One region of the Serratia sp. MMO-28 genome, then DNA from elsewhere that is predicted to be linked to it. Evidence: predicted binding sites of a transcription regulator. Region 1 holds the regulator's gene; each other region holds the start of a gene.
What was found. Region 1 encodes PhoB, which activates phosphate uptake and scavenging genes when phosphate is short. Its sites were predicted from a motif close to CTGTCATAAAACTGNCNNAT; they were not measured.

Region 1 (7,891 bases):
GAGTGACATTTCCCCTCCTCTCTGTTCGACAAACTCAGGGATGAGTTGAGGGGTGGAGATGCAGTTCCCAGGGTAAATCAACGCTAACGCCTGGTTGATATTGAGAGTATTTTTTGAACAACGTTGAAAGGGGTAGCTCTATAACAATATCGGCCCTGCGATCAGGGCCGATATTTTTCACGTCAATCCTGCTGTGTTGCCAACACCGCCTGCTTCTTCTGGCGGTTTACCTTGATGTAGTAACCCAGCAGCAGCAAGGCGACCCACACCAGCCCGGCATACAGCGAGACGCGAGTGGCCGGGAAGTAGCCAATCAGGCCAATAATGAACACCAGGAAGATAATGGCAAGCACCGAAGTGAACACGCCGCCGCGCAGCGGGAAGTCCAGCTTCTTCACCTGATCCTTGCTCAGGCTGCGGCGGAAAGCGATCTGCGAGATCAGGATCATAATCCACACCCACACGGTGGCGAAGGTGGCCAGTGAGGCGATCACCAGGAACACGCTTTCCGGCATGATGTAGTTGAGGTACACGGCAATCAGCATGGCCGCCATCATTACCACCACCGTCACCCACGGAATGCCGCGCTTGGAGATTTTACTGAACACCTGCGGCGCATGGCCCTGCTCGGCCAGACCGTGCATCATACGGCCAACGCCGAACACATCGCTGTTGATCGCCGACAGTGACGCGGTGATCACCACAAAGTTGAGAATGCCCGCCGCCATGGTGATCCCCATGTGCTGGAAGGTCAGCACAAACGGGCTGCCGTTGGTGCCCACCTGATTCCACGGGTAGATCGACATGATGACAAACAGCGTTCCCACGTAGAACACCAGAATACGCCATGGTACCGAGTTGATGGCTTTCGGGATCGACACCTTCGGATTTTTGGCTTCACCGGCGGTGATACCGATAATCTCGATGCCGCCATAGGCAAACATCACCAGTTGCAGCGACAGCAGCATGCCGATAAAGCCATTGCTGAAGAAGCCGCCGTTGGTCCACAGATTGCTAATACCGGTCGCTTGCCCGCCGTTGCCAATACCCCAGACAATGATGCCGATTCCGGCAACGATCATGATGATAATGGTGGCCACTTTGAAGAAGGAGAACCAGAACTCCAGCTCACCAAACACCTTCACGCTCATCAGGTTGATGGCACCGATGATCAGCACCACGCTTAATACCCAGACCCAGTGCTGCACCTCGGGGAACCAGACGCCCATATAGATGCCGAACGCCGTCACGTCGGCAATGGCCACGATCAGGATTTCAAAGCAGTAGGTCCAGCCCGTGATATAACCGGCCATCGGGCCAAGGTAATCCTGGGCATAGCGCGAGAACGAACTGGCCTGCGGGTTATTGACTGACATTTCGCCCAGTGCGCGCATGATGATGAACGCGACGATCCCGCCGATCAGGTAAGCCAGCAGAACGCTGGGGCCTGCCATGCGGATAGCTTCGGCTGAACCGTAGAATAAGCCGGTGCCGATCGCGGAACCGAGGGCCATAAAGCGGATGTGGCGCGTACTGAGGCCACGCTTCAGCTTATTGGGCGCTGTGGTGGATGACTGTTGTTGCATGGAAATGACCTGTCCCTTTAAACGTACAAAAGCCACGGACAAGTCCGTGGCCCAAAATTAAGATCGCAGGTTTATGAATGCACAGTCACTTCACGGCTGCGCGCAAAAACCCGATCATAAATTGCGACCAGCGCCAGCATCAGCAGCGAAGGCGGCAACCATGCCAAGCCCTGCGCCGCCAACGGCAGGTTATCGCTCCAGGCTGGCAGCAGATGCTGGAAGCTGGACGCTTTCACCGCGTCAAGAATACCAAACAACAGGCTGACTAACATCACCGGCGCAACAATACGTGAAGTATTGTTCCACCAGCGCAGGGTGAAGCTCAGCACCACCAGCACGATGCAAGGAGGATAGATCGCGGTCAGTACCGGGATCGAGATCTGAATCAGATGGCTCAGGCCGAGGTTGGAAACCACCATCGAGAACAGGCCCAGAATAAACACCAGCGTCTTGTACGAGAACGGCAGGTACTGCTCAAAAAACTCGGCGCAGGCGCAGGTCAGGCCCACCGCCGTGACCATGCAGGCGATAAAGATCAGCGCAGCCAGGAAGAAGCTCCCCAAACCGCCAAAGGTATTCTGCACATAGGCATGCAGGATCACCGCGCCGTTGGTGGCATCTGGCGTCAACACGCCACTGCCGGAACCTAGCTTGAACAGGCTCAGATACACCAGCGTCAGGCCAATACCGGCGATCAAACCGGCCAGAATAGTGTAACGGGTCAGCAGACCGGCATCCTTCACCCCGCGCGAACGTGCGGCATTGACGATCACGATGCCGAACACCATCGCCCCGAGCGTATCCATGGTCAGGTAACCATTGACGAAGCCGGAGGAGAAAGGCACGCTCTGATAAGCCTCTACCGCCGGGATCGGTGCCCCTGCAGGCCACATCAGCGCGGCAATACCCAGAACGGCCAGCGCCACTATCTTCAGCGGTGCCAGAATATGCCCCACGGTATCAAGCAGGCGGCCAGGATACAGTGAAATACCGATCACCAGCGCGAAGTAGACCAGGCTGTAGATAAACAGCGGCAGCGGGCCGTCACCGGTCAACGGCGCAATCCCTACTTCAAAGGAAACGGTAGCCGTGCGTGGCGTAGCAAACAGCGGGCCGACAGCCAGATAGCACACCGTCGCCAACAGCAAACCGGCGCTACGGCCAATCGGCGTGCTCAGGGCATCAACACCGCCCCCCACGCGCGCCAGCGCGATCACCGTCATCACCGGCAACCCCACGGCGGTGATCAGAAAACCCAATGCCGCAGTCCATACGTGCTCGCCGGACTGCAAACCCACCATCGGTGGGAAGATAATGTTCCCGGCACCGACGAATAAGGCGAAGGTCATAAACCCCAACGCCAGAATATCTTTTGATGTTAAACGCTGACTCATACGATGTTGTGTTGCCTGTAAAAATGAAAAAAATTTTCGCCCGTGTCGGGGCAAAAAACCGGAATTGAGTTGCTGGCCTGCCCTGGCATCCTGAGCCCGATCGGCAACCCAAACGCGCAATATCTGGCGCGTCGTACCGATCCCAAAAGGGTTGCTCATGAAGGTGGGCAGCGTTTTAGAAGTTATATCCCCAACCGATTTCATGGTTGCAGCCAGCAGCGCTGGAGGTGAAACACCATGGGGGTTGAATGGAGGTTTAGTCCAGCAACGCGGGCTAAGTTAAGCGTTTATAGCGCTGAAAGACAAGATGCAGCAAAGAAAGCAGAGCGATCGTCCAGATAATATTTTCTAGCCAGTCGATCATAGGGGTTATCAAGAAATATACACTACATGATTTGTATTATCTTTGAGCAATAAACTCACAGAGTGTGAATCATTGTGCTAAATATTGCGTACAAACACCAAAATTCAGCCATTCATCGCACATAACGCGCTCAGTTTTTGCACTCAAAAAAGCGACTCCAACCCCAGCATCATGCGCGTTTTGCGCAGCGTGTCCGGGGGCAACGGCAAATAACCGTCGTGATTCACCAGCGCCTGCCCTTGCTGCGAAAGCACGCGATCGAGAAAAGCCGCGGTCAACGGTTCCAGTGGCTGGTTCGGCACTTTATTGATGTAGATATACAGATAACGCGCCAGCGGATAACTGCCGTTACGCACATTGCTTTCCGTCGGCGCGACGTAGCGATGACCTGATTCAGCCAACGGCAGCAAACGCACCCCGCTGGCACGAAAACCAATGCTGGCATAGCCGATGCCGCTTAACGATCCCGCCACGGCCTGCACCACCGAAGCCGAGCCAGGCAGTTCGTTCACCCGCGTCATGAAATCCCCGCCACACAGGGCACGCAGCTTGAAATAGCCGTAGGTGCCGGAAGCGGAATTACGGCCAAAACGTTGCAGAGTGCGCTGTGCCCAACTGCCCTGCAGCCCCAGTTCACCCCAGCGTTGGATCGCGCTATTTTCGCCGCAGCGGCGGGTGGAGGAAAAGATCTGATCGAGTTGCTGCAGGTTCAGCCCGCGCAGCGGGTTGTCCTGATGGACCAGCACCACCAGCGCATCGACCGCCACCGGCACCGCCAGCGGCGGATAACCATAACGCTGCTCAAAAGCCGATATTTCCGCCGCTTTCATCGGGCGGCTCATCGGCCCCAGTTGGGCCGCGCCCGCCGCCAGTGCGGTCGGGGCCGTGGAGGAACCGGCGGCCTGGATTTGCAGGTTAACGTTGGGATAGTGCTGGCTGAAATCCTGCCCCCACAGCGCCATCAGGTTGGCCAGCGTGTCTGAACCTACGCTGGAAAGATTGCCGGCCAGCATACCGTCCGGCTGCGCCTGTGCTCCGGGGCTGAGCAACAGCATCAGACCAAGCAGTAATCCTGAAGTGAATCGGGCCATAACCACGTCCGCGCGTTAATTTTTCACCGCATTCTCTGACAAAGCAGCGGGGACAATCAACCGATTAGGCAAGGTAAAGATGAAACGCGTGCCGATACCGGGCTCGCTCAAAATCTCCAGCCGTGAATCATGGTGGCTGAGCGCATGCTTGACGATCGCCAGCCCCAGCCCGCTGCCGCCGGTCTGGCGTGAACGCGCCTTATCCACGCGGTAGAAACGCTCGGTGAGCCGTGGGAGATGCTCAGAAGCGATCCCCGGCCCGCTGTCGCTGACCTGAAACTGCGCGCCCTGTGGCGTCTGTTGCCAACTCACCTCAATATTGGTGCCCGGCGGCGTGTGGTTGACGGCGTTATACACCAGATTGGAAACCGCGCTGCGCAACTGATCCTCATTGCCAAACACCCTGAGGTTTTCATTAACGCGGAAGCTGATCGCATGATTGCCATTGCTGAGCGACTGCGCTTCGCGCTGCAACACCCGCAGCATCAGTGGAATATCGACTTTTTCATTCATATCAACGTTGGGAGCGGCCTCAATGCGTGACAGCGTCAGCAACTGCTTCACCAGCCCGTCCATGCGTTTGGTCTGCTCCTGCATGGTGCTCAGCGCTTTGCTGCGCAGTGAACCATCCAGTTCCTGATCGCTCATCATCTCCAGATAGCCTTGCAGCACCGTCAGCGGGGTGCGCAGCTCATGGCTGACGTTGGCGAAGAAGTTACGACGTGCCCCTTCCAACTGGCGCATCTGGGTCACATCGCGCGCCACCATCAGCAATTGCCCTTCGGAATAGGGCATTACGCGGAACTCGACAAAGTGCTCGTTATTCAACTGCAGCGTCAGCGGTTTAGAGAATTCCTGCTGTTGCAGATACTGGCTGAACTCCGGGTAACGCAGCAGGTTGAGGATATGCTGGCCGTTATCCTCCGGCCAGCGGAAGCCCAGCAGGTGCTGCGCCAGGCCGTTACACCAGAAAATATTGCCTTCAACGGTGGTCATCACCACCGCATCGGGCAGGGATTCGGCCCCGCTGCGAAAGCGTTTAATCAGCAGCGCCAGTTCACGGCGGCGGCGGCGGTTACGCTGCTGCATCTGATACAGGCCGTAAAACAGCGGTTCCCAGCTCCAGCGCCCCGGCGGCGGCGTCATGCTGCGATCAACCCACAGCCAGTGGGAGAGTTTGAGTTGGTTGTAAAAATTCCAGGCCAGTGCAATCAGCACCGCAACCAGCAGGAACCAGGGCAAATAGCCAAAAATCAGCCCCAGCAATACCGCAGGCAAACAAAAAAGGGCCAGCTCAAGAGCCAGCCTCTTCCAGGATAGGCGTTCTAACACGGCATCTGCTCCAACATGGCGCGTTTAATAGCGCGTTGAGAACCGGTAGCCGGTGCCCCGAACGGTTTGAACCATTTTGTCATGACCACTGGTCTCCAGCGCCTTACGCAGCCGGCGGATATGCACATCAACGGTACGGTCTTCCACATAAACGTTAGTGCCCCAGACGTGATTAAGCAACTGCTCACGGCTATAAACCCGTTCTGGGTGGGTCATAAAGAAGTGCAACAGCTTGAACTCGGTCGGCCCCATATCGAGCGCCTGCCCGCTTGCCATCACCCGGTGTGAAGAAGGATCCAGGCTCAATCCCTGCATTTCAATCACTTCTTCCACTGCCATCGGTGAAATCCGGCGCATCACCGCTTTAATGCGCGCCACCAGCTCTTTGGGCGAGAACGGTTTGGTGATGTAATCATCCGCCCCCACTTCCAGGCCACGCACCCGATCTTCTTCTTCACCGCGTGCGGTCAGCATCATCACCGGGATATCCCGGGTCAGCGCCTCGCGCTTCATATGCTTGATAAACTGAATGCCAGAACCGCCGGGCAACATCCAGTCAAGTAACACCAAATCAGGGAACGGCTCGGACAGGCGCGTAATGGCACTGTCGTAATCCTCGGCTTCCAACGGTTGGTAACCATTCTGTTCCAACACAAAGCACACCATCTCACGGATCGGCGCTTCGTCTTCCACCACCAGTATGCGTCTTGCCATCGTCAATCCTGCCAATGTGTTATTTAGGCTATGTTGCGGCGCCATTATGCGTCAGTTTTGTGACACTTTTATGAAAATCACCACTGCCTTTGCGGCTCTAAGCATAGTGATTATTCTAACGATCAAAGAAAAACCATTTAGATGTCATAATGCTTACGTCACGACAGGGCACTCAGCCCCCTTATAATCACCGCAATTATATTTTATGCAGGGAGTATCATGCGCCTGATTCATACTTCTGACTGGCATCTGGGCCAATACTTTTTCACCAAAAGCCGTGCCGCCGAGCACCAGGCCTTTTTGCGCTGGCTGATCGAACAGGTGGAACAGCAGCAGGTGGATGCGCTGATCGTCGCCGGGGATCTGTTCGATACCGGCTCCCCGCCGAGCTACGCCCGCGAACTGTACAACCGCTTTGTGGTGGAATTACAGCACACCGGCTGCCAGTTGGTGATTCTGGGCGGCAACCATGATTCCGTGGCCACGCTCAATGAATCGCGTGAGCTGCTTTCCTGCCTGAATACCACCGTGATTGCCAATGCGCAAACGGCAATTGAACAACAGATCCTGGTGTTGCAGCAGCGCGATGGCCAACCGGGGGCGGTGCTGTGTGCCATCCCGTTCCTGCGCCCGCGCGATCTGCTCACCAGCCGCGCTGGGGAATCCGGCACGCAAAAACAGCATGCGTTACAGGAAGCCATCGCCGAACATTACCAACACCTGTATCAGGCCGCCTGCGCGCGCCGCGCCGCGCTGGGCCTGAAGCTGCCGATTGTCGCCACCGGCCACTTAACCACCGTGGGGGTGACCACCTCCGACTCGGTGCGCGATATTTATATCGGCACGCTGGATGCCTTCCCGGCGCAGGCGTTCCCCCCTGCAGACTACATTGCGCTCGGCCATATCCACCGCGCCCAGAACGTGGCTAAATCTGACCATATTCGCTACAGCGGCTCGCCGATCCCGCTCAGCTTCGACGAACTCGGTAAAGCCAAAAGCGTGTTGATGGTCGATTTCGCCGACGGAGCTCTGCAACAGGTTAACGCGCTGGAGGTGCCCACCTTCCAACCGATGCAGTTGATCAAAGGCGATATATCGCAGATCGAACAACAGCTGCGGCAATTTGCCGATTACTCGGGGGAATTGCCGGTTTGGCTGGATATCGAAGTGGCGACGCAGGATTACCTCAGTGATATCCAACGCCGCATCCAGCAACTGACCGATGCGCTGCCGGTGGAGGTATTACTGCTGCGGCGCAGCAAAGAGCAACGCCGCCAGGCGATCGCCCAGCAGGACAGAGAAACCCTGAATGAATTGAGCGTTAGCGACGTCTTTGAACGGCGGCTGGCGCTGGAGAGCGAAATGACAGAACCGCGCCAGCAAAGGATGCGCCACATGTTCCAACAGGTG
Region 2 (7,891 bases), on a different contig from region 1:
CTGGTTGCCAAATACCAGAGCATTACTACCGCTGCCGAACACCTGAACAAAGTCCCTTCCGCGATCAGCTATACGGTGAAAAAGCTTGAGGAGAGCTTTGGCGTTGAGCTCTTTCTGCGCAAAGGCCGCTATATTGAACTCACCCCGGCGGGCGAGTATTTCGTCGAACACAGCAAAACCATTCTTAATGATTTGGATGCGCTACAGCGCAACACGGCCTTGATCCACAGCGGTGTGGAGCAGGAACTGACGATCGCGGTGAACAACATCATCCCTCGTTCAGCGATTGTGGAGTTTGTCTGCGATTTTGAAGCAATGTTTCCCTCTACCCGGCTGACCATTGATACCGAAGTGTATAACGGCTGCTGGGATGCGCTATACGGCAAAAGAGCCAATCTGGTGATTGGTGCTCCGCATGCGGTGCCCAGCACCGAGGGGATTATCAGCGAGTCGATAGGCCACCTGGAGTGGGATTTTGTTGTCGGGCCAGAGCATCCGTTGGCGACCCAGGTATTGCCGTTACACAACAATGAGCTGCGGCACTATCCGGCGCTGTGCATCCGCGACACTGCGGTCAACTTTGTGCCGCAGCAGGCGTGGCTGCTGGAGGGGCAAAAACCGATGTTTGTGCCTGATTTTGCCACCGCCATTGAGCTTATCCAGCGCAATGTGGGCATTGGTTATGTGCCGCACCATCTGGCTTTGCCGTTGTTGAATGGCGGTTCGTTAGTCAAAAAACCGATGCAGGAACATAAACACGCCACGCAGATCTTTTTGGCGGCGCGTTCTGATGGCATGGGCAAAGTTGGCCGTTGGTGCATGGATTACCTGCTGGCGCCTTCGTTCCGTGCCCGGCTGCATGGCCAATGGTAAAGCGTTTACTCCTGAACTTTGCAGACCAGATCATAGGAATATAAGGTGCCTTCAGGCGTTGCCTGAAGGAGTTCCATATCCTGATCCAGGCTGCAAAATAAGGCAGCACTGCTGTGAGCCGCTGAGGCATAGGTAATATCAAAGAACAGTGGCGTAGGGTTGTCGGGCTGCTGGTTTTTCAGCGTTTTTTTTATCCACTGCTCCATTTCGAGCGTTATCTTTTGCAGATCGTCATTTTCTTTGAGCGGATGGATGTCATAATTTCTGCTCCCCGCCATATCTCGCCAGCGTATTTTTATATTCCTGCTGCAACGCTTCCGGAATCAATAGTGATAATTTCTCGGCTGCCCGGTAAGTTTGCAAAAATAAGGGCAGGTGCTCCAGCAGAGGGGAACCCACCACCTGCGGGCAGTAGAGTAGCGGTTTTCTTTTGGCGATCCGGTAAAGGTGCGGCTTTTTGACATGATGTAATGTCATTACCGAAGCAAATAACAGTAACAGCGTCGTAAAAATTAACGGGATAAACCAGATGAAAAAGCTGACCAAATCACTGAACGGATGGGAATAACGTTCAACATCATCCGGGCGGAAAAAGCGTAATACCATTTTGAAGATCAGCCCTTCATTCAGCGCATCGGTGACCCAGCCGGTGAGCACGATAGCCGATAAGGCATAGCATGACGTTTTAAGATGCTGTAATAATACCGAGCGTTCCATGAACACTACCCCCATTAGCGACCATTATCCCTATCCTTCCATCATACCCGTTGTCTTTCAAGGTTCAGGGGAGCGGCTACTGGCAGAAGTGCTGGAAAGCCCCACCCGAGCGGGAGGGGCTGAGTCGCGCTTATTTGTGCAACTTATGCTGCTGCAGGAACTGTACGCCTTTGTCCGGGAAGTCGGTGAACAGGCCGTCAACGTCTGCATCAATGTAGAAGATCTTCAGCATATCGTTGAAGTCCTTGGCATAGGCCGGTACCTGGCCAGGATCGGCACGGAAGGTGTAAGGGTGGATCTGCAGGCCCTGTTGCTTAGCCTCTTTCGCCAACGTGGTCAGCTCAATGTGGCCAGGGGTTGAGGTGCTTTTCACAATCATCGGATACCACGGGCCAATGCCATCGGCATATTTAGCCAGCTTGGCGGCAGCGCCAGGCTCGTACATCCAGTCGTAGTTGTACGGCGTCAGGCTGCCATCCGGGTGGATCACCATCGTTTCGCTGACTTTCTGATCGCCGGTATTGGTGATCAATTGCACCAGTTTGATGTCCATGTTCATCGCGGGCAGCAGCTCTTTCTTCACCCGTTCCAAATCCGGTGCATCGAAGCTTTGCAGGTAAACTTTGTCCGCTTTCTTGGTGTAACCGTAAGATTTCAGCACTTCCAGCACGGCCTTGGAGATATCCTTGCCTTCGATTTTGTGGAACCAAGGGGCCTTGGTTTCCACGTAGATGCCAATATCTTTGCCGGTTGAGTGATTCATCCCCTGAATCATCTCAATCTCATCCTGCAGCGTGTGGATACGGAAGTCAGATTTCCACATTGGGAAACGGTTAGGGAATTTCTGCTGCTGGACACCGTCCTTGACCAAAAACTCTTCGGTGAATTTCAGCGACTGAATCTCGGGCAGGGTGAAATCAATGGCGTAATAGCGGCCATCCTTACGGTGGCGATCGGGGAACTTCTTCGCCACATCGGTCACGCGATCAAGGAAGTGATCGTGCAAAACGATCAGCTTGTCGTCCTTGGTCATCACCACGTCCTGCTCCAGGTAATCCGCGCCTTGGGCGTAGGCCATCGCCTTGGCAGGCAGCGTGTGCTCCGGCAGATAACCGCTGGCACCACGGTGGGCGATAACCAGTTTATCTGCGGCCTGCGCAGCACTGAGCATTGAAGTCGCGAGAATGAACCCTGTCAGCAGGGCTTTGGTTTGAGTCCGCATTCTATATTCTCCATTTTATAGGCAGAGGTAAGTAAAAAGGCTGCGGAGAGCGTAATGCCGGTCAGTTAAACGCAAAACTGCATAATTGTGTGCAATTGCTAAAGGAGTCGCCCCCTCTCCCCAAGGGAGAGGGAACTGGTTGGCCTTAATTGACCGGCATTACGCAGAGAGCGGCCTTTAAATTATGCAAAAGTATTGTGATAGTTAACCGCGTTTGGCTGCGATATCAGCGTGATGTTTCTTTTCGCTGATCATGGTTAACAACAGCAGGATGACTGCGCCGATGCTGCCGCCGATCATCACCATAAAGCCGCCGTCCCAACCGAAATAGTCAACGGTGTAACCGACGATGGCGCTGGCGGCGACGGAGCCACCCAGGTAGCCGAACAGGCCGGTGAAGCCCGCTGCCGTACCCGCTGCTTTTTTCGGTGCCAGTTCCAGTGCGTGCAGGCCGATCAGCATTACCGGGCCGTAAATCAGGAAGCCGATAATGATCATACAGGCCATATCAATGCCTGGATTGCCCACCGGGTTCAGCCAGTAAACGATGGTGGCGATGGTGACCAGCGTCATAAAGAACACCCCGGTGGCACCACGGTTGCCTTTGAACACCTTATCCGACATCCAACCGCACAGAAGGGTGCCAGGGATACCGGCGTATTCGTACAGGAAGTAGGCCCAGGACGATTTATCCAGCGCGAAGTGTTTGACTTCTTTCAGGTAGGTTGGTGACCAGTCCAGGATGCCGTAACGCAGCAGATAGACGAAAACGTTGGCGATAGCGATATACCACAGCAGTTTGTTAGGGAAAACGTACTGCATGAAGATCTGCTTGGCGGTCAGCTCTTCTTCTGCTTTATCGCTGTAGTCGTCCGGGTAATCGTTTTTGTATTCTTCAATCGGTGGCAGGCCAACAGATTGTGGGGTATCACGCATCAGAGCGAAGGCGATCAGCGCTACCAGGATTGCCCCGAAGGCCGGCATATACAGCGCGGCTTTCCAGTCGTTGAACCACGCCATGCCTAACAGGAACAGCAGCGGTGGCAGACCCCCCCCCACGTTATGCGCACAGTTCCACACCGAAACGATGCCGCCGCGCTCTTTCTGCGACCACCAATGCACCATAGTGCGGCCACACGGCGGCCAACCCATACCCTGGAACCAGCCGCACAGGAACAGCAGCACAAACATCACAGCAATACTGGAGGTGGCCCAAGGCACAAAGCCCATAAACAGCATCACTGCTGCCGCGAGGATCAGGCCCGCAGGCAGGAAGACGCGCGGGTTGGAACGGTCGGAAACCGAACCCATGATGAATTTGGAGAAACCATAAGCGATGGAGATCCCTGATAGCGCAAAGCCCAGGTCACCACGGCTGAAACCCTGCTCGATCAGATACGGCATCGCCAGGGTGAAGTTTTTACGCACCAGATAGTAGGCGGCGTAACCGAAGAAGATCCCCATAAAAATTTGCCAGCGCAGCTTACGGTAGAGCGGGTCTACCTTGTCGACCGGCACACGGGAAATGTGTGCGGCTGGCTTAAAAATACTCAACATGAGCGCCTCCGATGGCTTTATCAGTTATTGCATCAGCAGGAAACGGATGTCCTGAAGATGATCGAGCAGTTACCAGAAATCAGTGTTGTCAAATTGTTCCATAACGAGCGTCATCCTAGTCAAAACGCGGGTGTGCCTTTGTGATGGATGGCGCAATTGTTACACTTTTATGAAGCGTCGGCGAATTTTGCGCGATTGGTTAACATTTTGAAATGGGAAAACACAGAAATCACGTGATTATGATCACATTCATGGGTTTTTAAGCACATTTTGTTTTCGATATTTGTTCGTTATTGTTCCTTATCAAACAAAAACCTTAGTAAGTGTGTATCAATAGGAAGATAACCACAGGCTGAGGGGGCGTGATGAGCAATAACTCACCAGTAACAGAAACGGATGTGATCATTATTGGCGGCGGTGCGACCGGTGCAGGGATTGCCCGTGACTGCGCGCGGCGCGGGTTGCGTTGCGTTTTGCTGGAACGGCACGACATTGCCACCGGAGCAACCGGCCGCAATCACGGGCTGTTGCACAGCGGAGCGCGCTATGCGGTAACCGACGGCGAATCGGCCCGCGAGTGTATTGAAGAAAATCGCATACTGAAACGCATTGCCCACCATTGCATTGAACCTAGCGATGGCCTGTTTATTACCCTGCCGCAGGATTCGTTGGCGTATCAGCAACAGTTTATTACTGCCTGCCTGGATGCCGGAATTAATGCTGAAGCGATCGACCCCCAACAAGCACTGCGCCTGGAACCCGCGGCCAATCCGGCGCTGATCGGTGCCGTGCGGGTGCCGGACGGCACCGTCGATCCGTTCCGGCTGACCGCCGCCAATATGTTGGATGCGCGTGAGCACGGTGCGCAGGTGCTCACCTACCATCAGGTGATCGGTTTGCTGCGTACAAACGATCGTGTCACCGGTGTGCGCGTTTTCGACCATAAAAACGCTCACCAATACGATATTTATGCGCAGGTGGTGGTGAATGCCGCCGGGATTTGGGGGCAACAGATTGCGGAATATGCCGATCTGCGAGTACGCATGTTCCCGGCCAAGGGGGCACTGTTGATCCTTGGCCATCGTATAAACAACATGGTGATTAACCGCTGCCGTAAACCGGCAGATGCAGACATTCTGGTGCCAGGAGATACCATCTCGCTGATCGGTACCACCTCGACCCGCATTGATTATGACCAGATCGACAATATGGTCGTTACCCCGCAGGAAGTGGACGTGCTGATCCGTGAGGGTTCGCTGCTTGCCCCCACTCTTGCGCAAACCCGCATTCTGCGTGCCTATGCCGGCGTGCGGCCGCTGGTGGCGCGTGATGACGATCCTTCCGGACGTAACGTCAGCCGCGGCATTGTGTTGCTCGATCACGCAGAACGTGACGGGCTGGAAGGCTTCATCACCATTACCGGCGGCAAGCTGATGACTTACCGGCTGATGGCGGAATGGGCGACCGACAAGGTGTGCGCCAAACTGGGGATCAACACGCCTTGTACGACGGCTGAAGTGGCGTTGCCGGGCTCCCGTCAGTCGGCGGAAGAAACGGTGCGCAGCGTGGTATCGCTGCCAGCGAGCATTCGGGGATCGGCAATCTATCGCCACGGCGATCGTGCCAGCCAGGTACCATCTGGCGACCGGCTGGACAATAGCCTGGTGTGTGAGTGTGAGGCGGTGACCGCCGGTGAAGTGCGCTATGCGGTAAATTCCCTGACCGTTAATAACCTGGTGGATTTGCGTCGTCGCACCCGCGTTGGTATGGGCACCTGCCAAGGCGAGCTGTGTGCCTGCCGCGCCGCCGGGTTACTCACGCACTTTAACGTCACCACGCCGCAGCAATCCATCGCACAGCTTTCTCACTTTTTGAATGAACGCTGGAAGGGCGTGCGGCCGATCGCCTGGGGGGATGCGTTGCGTGCCAGCGAGTTCACCAGTTGGGTTTACCAGGGGTTGTGCGGGCTTGATGCGCGCGGTGACCAGCAGCAGGAGGCGGATGATGCAATTTGATGTGGTGGTGATTGGCGGCGGGCTGGCCGGGTTAAGCTGCGCCATCCGTTTGGCCGAGCAGGGCAAGCGTTGCGCGGTGGTCAGCTCAGGCCAGAGCGCGCTCTATTTTTCTTCCGGCTCGCTCGATCTGCTGGCGCAATTACCCGATGGCACGGCGGTGGAATCACCGCTGGCGGCCTTACCGGCGCTGGCCCAGCAGGCACCGTGGCACCCTTACAGCCTGCTGGGTGCAGCGCGTGTCGCTACGCTGGCAGCAGAAACGGTGCAGTTGCTGGCGCGCTGCGGCATGCAGATGCAGGGCAGCAGCGAGCGTAATCATCTGCGCGTTACGCCGCTCGGCACGCGCCGTGCCACTTGGCTCAGCCCGCAGGCTATTCCGACCACTGCGCTTGGCGGCGTTTTGCCGTGGCGCAAGCTTGCGGTGTTGGGCATCGAAGGCTTCCTGGATTTTCAACCGCAGATGGCGGCCAGTTCGTTAGCTGAGGAACAAGGCGTGATGGCCAAGGTCGCTTCCCTGCATTTACCGCTGCTGGATCGGTTGCGTAATAACCCTAGCGAATTTCGTGCGGTGAATATTGCCCGCGTGCTGGACGTGCCGGAGAATCTGGCGGTGCTGACGGAAGAGATACGACGCCAGGCGGGTGAGGCAGAAGCCATTTTCTTGCCCGCTTGCCTCGGGCTGGAAAGCGATCAGCCGCTGGCTGCGCTGCGTGAGGCGCTCGGCAAACCGGTATTCCTGTTGCCGACGTTGCCTCCTTCAGTGCTAGGTATGCGGCTGCACCAGGCGTTGCGCCAGCGTTTGCAGCAGTTGAGCGGGGTGTTTATGCCGGGGGATACCGTGCTGCGGGCGGATTTTGACGGGCAACGCATCAGCGGCCTGTATACTCGTAACCATACCGATATTCCGCTGCGCGCGCAGCAGGTGGTGTTGGCCAGCGGCAGTTTCTTCAGCAATGGGTTGGTCGCGGAATTCGATGGTATCCGTGAGCCGGTGTTTGGCCTCGACGTGTATAGCCAACCGCAGCGTGAAGACTGGAGCCGCCGCGATTTGTTCGCACCGCAGCCTTACCTGCAATTTGGCGTGCAGACCGATGCCAGCCTGCGCGCGCTGAAGCAAGGGCAGGCGATCGTCAATCTGTACGCCATCGGTGCCGTGGTTGGCGGTTACGATCCGCTGCAGCAAGGCTGTGGAGCCGGGGTGTCGCTGGTGGGGGCGCTGCACGTGGCGCAACAGATTGCTATGCAGGAGGTATCGGCATGAGCCTGTTAAAAGACAACAGCTTTGAGAGCTGCATTAAATGCACGGTGTGCACCACCTATTGCCCGGTCGCCAAAGTAAACCCACTCTACCCGGGGCCGAAGCAGGCTGGGCCGGACGGTGAGCGCCTGCGGCTGAAGGATCCGGCGCTGTATGATGAAGCGCTTAAATATTGCACCAACTGCAAACGTTGCGAAGTGGCGTGCCCATCCGACGTGAAAATCGGTGACATTATCCAGCGCGCCCGAG
Region 3 (7,891 bases), on a different contig from region 1:
GCAGCCGCAACGGGCCACCGCCCTCTTGCTGGAGGCCCGGCGGCTGTTCCCGGAAGACATACGCTTTAAGGAAGAATGATGCTAAATATTCAATTCACCCTGTTCGACAGCGATAATTTCTACCAACTGGGGTTACGGCAGCTATTGCAGGATTATGTTCACGCCCTGAACGAGTACTACCGCCGTTCCCCACAGCCAATGTCGGGGAAGTTCCATGACCTGAACAACATGGAGATCATTTTCCGTTCTCAGGAAGAGGGGTGGGGTTGCGCCCGTTGTTATAAAAGCGCACACCATACGCCGCGCCATCGCCAGCTAACGGTGATGATTATTGACGAGCCAGAGGCCCATTGCTCAGCAAAACTTCCGGCACAGTTCAGCATTTGCCGCACAGACCCGGTCTCGCTCGTGCGCCAGAAACTGCAGTTGGCGCTGGAACGCTTCTGCCATCAGCCGTGGGCGGTGTTACACGCCAGCAGCCAACACAAATGCCAGAAGTGCCGCCTTGCAGCGTTAAGCTCCTGCGAAAAGAAAGTACTGAAACTGATGAGCACCGGCATGTCCGCCTCGACCATCGCTGGCATGCTGCACCGCAGCCAGAAAACCATCAGTGCCCACAAGCGTTCGGCCATGCGCAAGCTCAACGTCAACAAGAGCAGCGAATTGCATCGAGTGTTACTGAGCCAACTGAGGTTAGGCTAAGCCGGCGGCGTAGGGCGGGATCTCGAAGAGCATCACTAAATCACCGGTATAGTCGCCTTGCGTGGTCGCCCGGTCAGCGCTGGTGGGAGAATTGGCTTTGATTTGCAAGTGATAGACGCCTTGGTAGCCGTTACCCACTTTTACTGTCTGAACAAAGGGTTGTGAACCGTGGCCGACGCCAAAGTCTTTACCTGCACCACTGCCGTCACCAAACTTAACGTTAACCTGCTCCATCTTGTAGGCAGCATCAGTACGGACGAGATCAAGAGGATGCACCAGAGAAACATTGACGCCGGGCGTGGTGGTCCACACTTGAACCGGGATATCCGCAGCGAATGATTTCTGTGTGCCATCCGTTGCCGCCAGGCTGACCGCGCTATACCACCCACCGTCGTCTGGCCGCGAAACAAAAATACTGTCACTGATATTCGCGGTGATCTTGATAGTTTTCACCACACCGTAGGGCGTTTCTTGTGCGTGAATCATCCCTGAGAAGAAAAGTAGTCCGCTTACGATGGTCAATAATGGTTTATTGATATGTATACCCTTCATACTTCAAGTTGCTTGGGTGTTGGCTGCCTTCACTCACCCTAGTCACTTACTTGAGTAAGCGCCTAGGGATTCATTCAGTTGCCGCCTACAAGCAACTCGAATTATTTTGGGTATATATTTGATTTCCCATAAAAATACATTAAGTATTACCGACCTGGCTGGGACCCACCCAGTAAAAGATTCGACTCTGGTTGTCTTTTCTTTTACGCCCTAATCAATTGAACGGAAATATAGGTGTGAAATTTATAATAGCAGCGACAGTTATTACAGCCATCACTATAATAAATGATGTTAGACTTACACGGCATAGAATGTGATTAAATTCACGGCTGAACGACGCCAAATAGATTATAGAAGAGTCTACAGTATTTACTTAAATTGCGGCGGTAAAATTTACACCCCAGATAAATACGCGTGATGTTGCCATACTTGCGCAATCACGAATGCCGTAGATAGCTTGAAACACCACAACTAAAGGGCATATACCCAAAATAATTCTATTTGCTTGAAGTATGACGGGTATAGAGACCAGAAGTCTTGCCAGCACCACCCCGGTTGCAGTGTAAGAAAGGACAATAATTGTACAAATGACGACTAACCGTAAAGGCTCGAGTCATCATTGTTAACGGGTTTTCTCGCAAAGGTGGGGGGCTGGCATCGCCAGCCGGTGATCAGAGATCAATGTCCTGCTTAAGAACGCGCTTTCCAAGCAAAGGTACTGAAGTACAACTTGGAACCTGACCTAAATTAGGCTGTTGCAACAATGGTGTTCACATTTTTAGCGGCGCGATTTGTGCTGCGTGATGAGTTTTCCCTGGTGTTTTTGATCATCTGCCCCCAGAGGTGCGACAAAACGTTCGGGGGCTTCGCTGGGAACTGCGCCAGCACAGATTTTGTTGACACTGATAGTAGTACACCACTTCGGATAAAATCATCTGGCTATAAGTACAGCCGGATACCTGTACTTCAGCCTTCTACGTTTAACCGACAAGAGGCTCGGATTCTGCAGAACCAGGCCATCATCTGGGGTTAGGGGAGTTAAATATTCGCTGATTCCGGTTTTGTGCCTTTGTCTGGTATATTCTTCTGGATAAAATGATTCGAGCTGCCAGGAGCAAGCAGTTGATGAAAGATACTGAGAATATTAGTCACATTATCAAAAAGCATCTGGAAGCGGCATTAAATGATTTTGGAGAGTTAACCTGGGCCTACGTTGTTTTATCCAAAAATGATATGTCATCTATCTTTGGCGTTACCAACTACCCCGGTGAGTGGGTGAAACGATATATAGAAAATGGTTTACAGTATACCGATCCCGTGGTCATCACCGCGCTAAACCGGTTGACGCCTTTTTTATGGCATGAAAACTTCGATCAGGCCGAAGAATTTGGCATCACAAGTGGTTATACTTTTGTCCTGCATGATTATAATAATAATCTTGCTACCTTATCTTTTATTATCACCGCGGAACGGAGAGCTGAAATAACGCAAACCCTTCCCCAAAATAAAGGGAATATCTCCGTATTGCTGGCATCGGTACATGAGATATATCTCATGCTGACTTCGCTAGCAGAAAAAAACACCCCTTGCTCGCAAGAAGCCCCTCGGTTTACTGACAGAGAAAATGACATTCTCTATTGGGCCAGCGTGGGTAAAACTTACCAGGAAACGGGGATGATTTTGGGGATAACGATGCGTACCGTCAAATTTCATATGTCTAATATTGTCAAAAAATTAGGGGTCGCCAATGCCCGGCATGCAATACGTCTTGGTATGGAGCTTCAACTGATTAAACCGGTGAATTAATGAGAAATTATCAACCCAAGCGACCACCTATTGTGGTCTATCTTTAAATACTTTTTCTTAACAGAAATAAATCCTCTGATTCTTATTCAGCGCTAATCAATAGTGAGCGCTGTAAAGAGTAAATGTTGATGCCACCGGTAGGAAATCATGCGATCCGGCAATATCAGTGATGTGTCATTTACAAACCAACCTTATCCCCCCTGCGCCGCCACGGCCTGTGCGCAGGCCCAGGCAGAACTCCAGGCCCACTGGAAGTTATACCCCCCCAGCCACCCTGTCACATCCACCACTTCGCCAATAAAGTACAGGCCCGGCACGCTGTTCGCTTCCATGGTTTTGGAAGACAGCGCTTTGGTATCTACGCCGCCCAATGTCACTTCTGCGGTACGGTAGCCTTCGGTGCCGTTCGGCTGCACTCGCCAGTTTTGCAGGTTCTCGACCAACGCGGCCTGTTGGGCTGGGGTGAGCTGTTTTAATGTCGCTTCCGGCAGTTGCCCCAACGCTTGCAGGAACTCGACCAGGCGCTTCGGCAGGTGCAGAGCGAGGGTATTTTTCAGGCTCTGGTTAGGATGGGCCTGCCGCTGTTCATTCAGAAAGCCCAGCAGGTCTAACGCAGGAAGTAAGTTAACACTTACAAACTCGCCGGGTTGCCAATAGCTGGAAATCTGCAAAATCGCTGGGCCAGAAAGGCCGCGATGGGTAAACAGAATGCTTTCGCGAAAGTGGGTGCCATTTTCCGCCGTCACTACCGCAGGTACTGAAACGCCAGAGAGCGTCTGGGATTGTTCCAGCAACGGTTTATGCAGGGTAAAAGGCACCAGCGCGGCACGGGTAGGCAACACGTTCAGGCCAAACTGCTCTGCCAGTTTGTAACCGAAGGGCGATGCGCCCAAACCCGGCATCGACAGCCCGCCGCTGGCCACAACAAGTGAGCGAGCACTCACTTTTTCGCCATTCAGCGCCAGCTCGAACCCGGTATCGCTTTTTTCCACACTCAGCACTTCGCTGCGCAAGCGCATCGTCACCTGACCAAGTTCACACTCTTTCACCAGCAGATCGACCACCTGTTGCGCAGAGTCATCGCAGAACAACTGCCCCAGCGTTTTTTCATGGTAAGCAATACCGTAGCGATTAATCAGATCGATAAAGTCCCATTGGGTATAGCGCGCCAGCGCAGACTTGCAGAAATGAGGATTGTTTGAGAGATAGGCCGCCGGTTCAACATACATGTTGGTAAAATTACAACGCCCACCGCCGGACATCAGGATCTTGCGGCCCGGTTTTTTGCCGTTGTCGAGCAGCAAGACTCGGCAGCCGAGTTGCCCTGCCTGTGCAGCGCAAAACATCCCTGCGGCACCCGCACCTATCACTACGACATCAAACTGTTCCACCTGAGCCTCTCTGAACAAAAAATCACAATCACGATAAAAGAGCGCTTTTTTGCGCCGTTTCGCTACCAGTCAGCGTTAAATCTGCGGCGGCAGATTGTAAGGGCATCATGCGGCCAGCGCTACCGTAAGAAAATGTTAGCAGGCGTAAATACAGATAACATGCTGATATCTCTTCGATTAGTCATCCCACTCATGTTCTTTTGTCACATTGATATCAAAAAAACGTCATATTTTCCTTTTCCCCGACACCGGTTGTCACGGATAATGCGCGGCGTTCATGTCCACCAACCTGGCGTAACGCTTATGCTGCATTTGTTCGCTGGCCTGGATTTCCATACCGGCCTAATGTTAATCCTCGCATTGATCTTCGTATTGTTCTATGAAGCCATCAACGGCTTCCACGATACGGCCAATGCGGTGGCTACTGTAATTTACACCCGTGCTATGCGCTCGCAACTTGCGGTCGTGATGGCGGGCCTGTTCAACTTCCTTGGCGTGATGCTCGGCGGCCTGAGTGTTGCCTACGCCATTGTGCACCTGCTGCCAACCGATCTGCTGTTGAACGTCAGTTCGACGCACGGCTTAGCCATGGTTTTCTCCATGTTGCTGGCGGCAATTATCTGGAACCTCGGCACCTGGTATCTCGGGATACCGGCATCCAGTTCACACACGCTGATTGGCTCTATCATCGGTGTCGGCTTAACTAACGCGCTCGTCACCAGCACGTCTGTCGTTGACGCGCTGAATGTGCCGAAAATGATCAGCATCTTCCTGTCATTAATCTTCTCCCCACTGATTGGGTTGATTATTGCTGGGCTAATGGTGTTCGTGCTGCGCCGTTATTGGAGCAAGACCAAGAAACGTCAGCGCATCCACATGACTCCGGCTGAACGTGAGAAGGTCGACGGCAAACGTAAGCCGCCGTTCTGGACGCGTATTGCCCTGATCCTGTCGGCGATCGGTGTGAGCTTCTCGCACGGTGCCAACGACGGCCAGAAGGGTATCGGTCTGATCATGCTGGTGCTGATCGGCGTTGCTCCTGCAGGTTTCGTCCTCAATATGAATGCCACAGGTTATGACATCACCCGTACGCGTGATGCCGTCGCTCACCTGCAGCAATTCTATCAGCAGCATGGCGATGCCCTTTCCCATGTGATCGCCCAGACTCCGCTGGTCCCTTCGCCGGAAGAAGCGTCACAAGCAACGCCTAACCAACCGGCCGAGTTCCATTGCGACAGTTCACGCGCCATGATCGCCGTAGAGCGTTCACTCGAGTTGCTGAATAATCTGCAAAGTTACGATCAACTGACGGTAGAACAGCGCAGCCACCTGCGCCGCCTGCTGATGTGCGTAACGGATACGGCAGGCAAAGTAGCCAAACTGCCGGAAACCTCTGCGGACGACCAGCGCTTCCTGAAGAACCTGCGTTCAGACCTGCTGGAAACCGTTGAGTATGCGCCGCTGTGGATCATCATTGCGGTCGCCCTGGCGCTGTCCATCGGTACCATGGTGGGCTGGCGGCGTGTTGCTACCACTATCGGTGAGAAAATCGGTAAGAAAGGCATGACCTACGCACAGGGCGTGTCGGCTCAGATGACTGCCGCACTGTCGATTGGCGTGGCCAGCTATACCGGTATGCCGGTTTCCACCACTCAAGTGCTTTCTTCGGCAGTTGCCGGGACCATGCTGGTGGATGGCGGCGGTGTGCAGGTTAAAACCGTGAAGAGTATCGCGCTGGCTTGGGTACTGACCCTGCCGGTGTCGATTCTGCTTTCCGGCGGCCTATACTGGCTGGCGCTGAAGCTGATTTAAGCCTCGCAAATAAAATAGCAAAGGCGGCCTTGGCCGCCTTTTTTATACCTTTAAATCAAGAAGTAACTAGTACCAAATCGCCATCGCCAGCAGGCTCAGCAGCACCAGGCCGCACAGTTCGGTGGTCAGCAGGAACTGGCCGCGCACACGTTCACAGCGGCGAATAAATTCCGGATCATGGTGCTCAACATAACGTTGCGCAAAGATGTAACGCACCAGGCGTATCTGCTTGCTCGGTTGGCCGTGCGAAGTAAAAAATCCCCCGCCATCGACGTATTGATACAGCAACGGATCGCAGCCGCGTAAAACTACCAGCAATGCACGCAGAGAAGAGTAATAACGAGCCATATTAATCACACATACCACACACAAACCCCAAAATAGCGCGACGGTACTCATCATGATTGCCCCCCTCAAGGGCGTTGTTATCCCGGCCAACCGCCGGGCCAACGCCCTACTCTACCCAATGCTGCCGGAGCCTGTGGCTCCCATCCTCCTAGCACCTTTTCTACCCGTCATACTTCAAGTTGCTTGGGTGTTGGCTGCCTTCGTTCACCCCAGTCACTTACTTGAGTAAGCTCCTGGGGCTTCACTCCGTTGCCGCCTACAAGCAACTCGAATTATTTGGGGTATAGATGTCCACGCATTATCACAACCTTTGGCCGATGGGGCGCGCCTTACGGCTCAAAGGGGATAGGGTGAAGCCCATATTCACTATTGTAGGACAATGAAACGCAAACTGGCTTGCACAAGGTATAAAATTTAACGCTATGGTTAAATTTGTCATCTACTCATTGGTTATAAATCATAACCGTAACCCACACTGCGTTTAGCGTTGCAGGGGGAAATGGTAAACCCCTCTTCACTCAGGAAGGCCTATAACTCAAGAGAGAAAATGGCAGATAACCACATAAACAATAGGATTTTTTATTGCATCAGTGTAAAACTAAATAGGTAGACGTCAGTAAGGTTTATTGATGCAATACAGTGTGATCGTGCAGACATATCACTGTGTTATCTGGATGGTACTATGCAGGCAAGGCGCAAGCGCCAAGCTGAAACACTGAAGCCTGCCAACCCTTTAATCGGCATTATCTGGAAGGAGTATTCTCATGGCTTACACACACATTCTGATCGCGGTTGACCTATCACCGGAAAGCAAAATTCTGGTAGAAAAAGCCGTATCCATGGCGCGACCGTACAATGCCAAAGTCTCCCTGATCCACGTTGATGTTAACTATTCCGATCTGTATACCGGCCTGATCGACGTCAATCTCGGCGATATGCAGAAACGCATCTCCGAAGAAACTCACCATGCGCTTACCGAACTGTCGCAAAATGCAGGTTATCCGATCACCGAAACGCTGAGCGGCAGCGGCGATCTGGCCCAGGTGCTGGTTGATGCCATCAAGAAATATAACGTGGACCTGGTGCTGTGCGGCCACCACCAGGATTTCTGGAGCAAGCTGATGTCTTCTGCACGCCAGTTAATCAACACTGTGCACATCGATATGCTGATTGTGCCGTTGCGTGACGAGGAAGAAAAGTAAGTATTTGCTAACCCGCACTGCCTACGCCCGCCTGATGCGGGCGTTTTTCGTTGTATAGCCCTTATTTATTACTTGTTA

Region 2: a site for PhoB is predicted at 4,526-4,545, ahead of glpT (glycerol-3-phosphate transporter). Genes of this name have one in related genera too.
Region 3: a site for PhoB is predicted at 4,663-4,682, ahead of pitA (inorganic phosphate transporter PitA). Genes of this name have one in related genera too.

Annotation. Positions count from the first base shown of each region.
Region 1 is NZ_JBBCVB010000011.1:7,091-14,981, reverse strand. It holds gene proY (proline-specific permease ProY) at 183-1,586, opposite strand; gene brnQ (branched-chain amino acid transport system II carrier protein) at 1,658-2,980, opposite strand; gene WG891_RS11445 (PstS family phosphate ABC transporter substrate-binding protein) at 3,488-4,435, opposite strand; gene phoR (phosphate regulon sensor histidine kinase PhoR) at 4,451-5,767, opposite strand; gene phoB (phosphate response regulator transcription factor PhoB) at 5,792-6,481, opposite strand; gene sbcD (exonuclease subunit SbcD) at 6,701-7,891, shown strand, end outside.
Region 2 is NZ_JBBCVB010000013.1:72,875-80,765, forward strand. It holds gene WG891_RS13245 (LysR substrate-binding domain-containing protein) at 1-873, shown strand, start outside; gene WG891_RS13250 (hypothetical protein) at 879-1,151, opposite strand; gene WG891_RS13255 (hypothetical protein) at 1,129-1,590, opposite strand; gene glpQ (glycerophosphodiester phosphodiesterase) at 1,721-2,812, opposite strand; gene glpT (glycerol-3-phosphate transporter) at 3,017-4,369, opposite strand; gene glpA (anaerobic glycerol-3-phosphate dehydrogenase subunit A) at 4,735-6,384, shown strand; gene glpB (glycerol-3-phosphate dehydrogenase subunit GlpB) at 6,374-7,645, shown strand; gene glpC (anaerobic glycerol-3-phosphate dehydrogenase subunit GlpC) at 7,642-7,891, shown strand, end outside.
Region 3 is NZ_JBBCVB010000016.1:66,183-74,073, reverse strand. It holds gene WG891_RS15385 (PglL family O-oligosaccharyltransferase) at 1-79, shown strand, start outside; gene WG891_RS15380 (helix-turn-helix transcriptional regulator) at 79-702, shown strand; gene WG891_RS15375 (hypothetical protein) at 694-1,254, opposite strand; gene WG891_RS15370 (helix-turn-helix transcriptional regulator) at 2,380-3,060, shown strand; gene WG891_RS15365 (NAD(P)/FAD-dependent oxidoreductase) at 3,252-4,451, opposite strand; gene pitA (inorganic phosphate transporter PitA) at 4,755-6,263, shown strand; gene uspB (universal stress protein UspB) at 6,330-6,665, opposite strand; gene uspA (universal stress protein UspA) at 7,376-7,813, shown strand.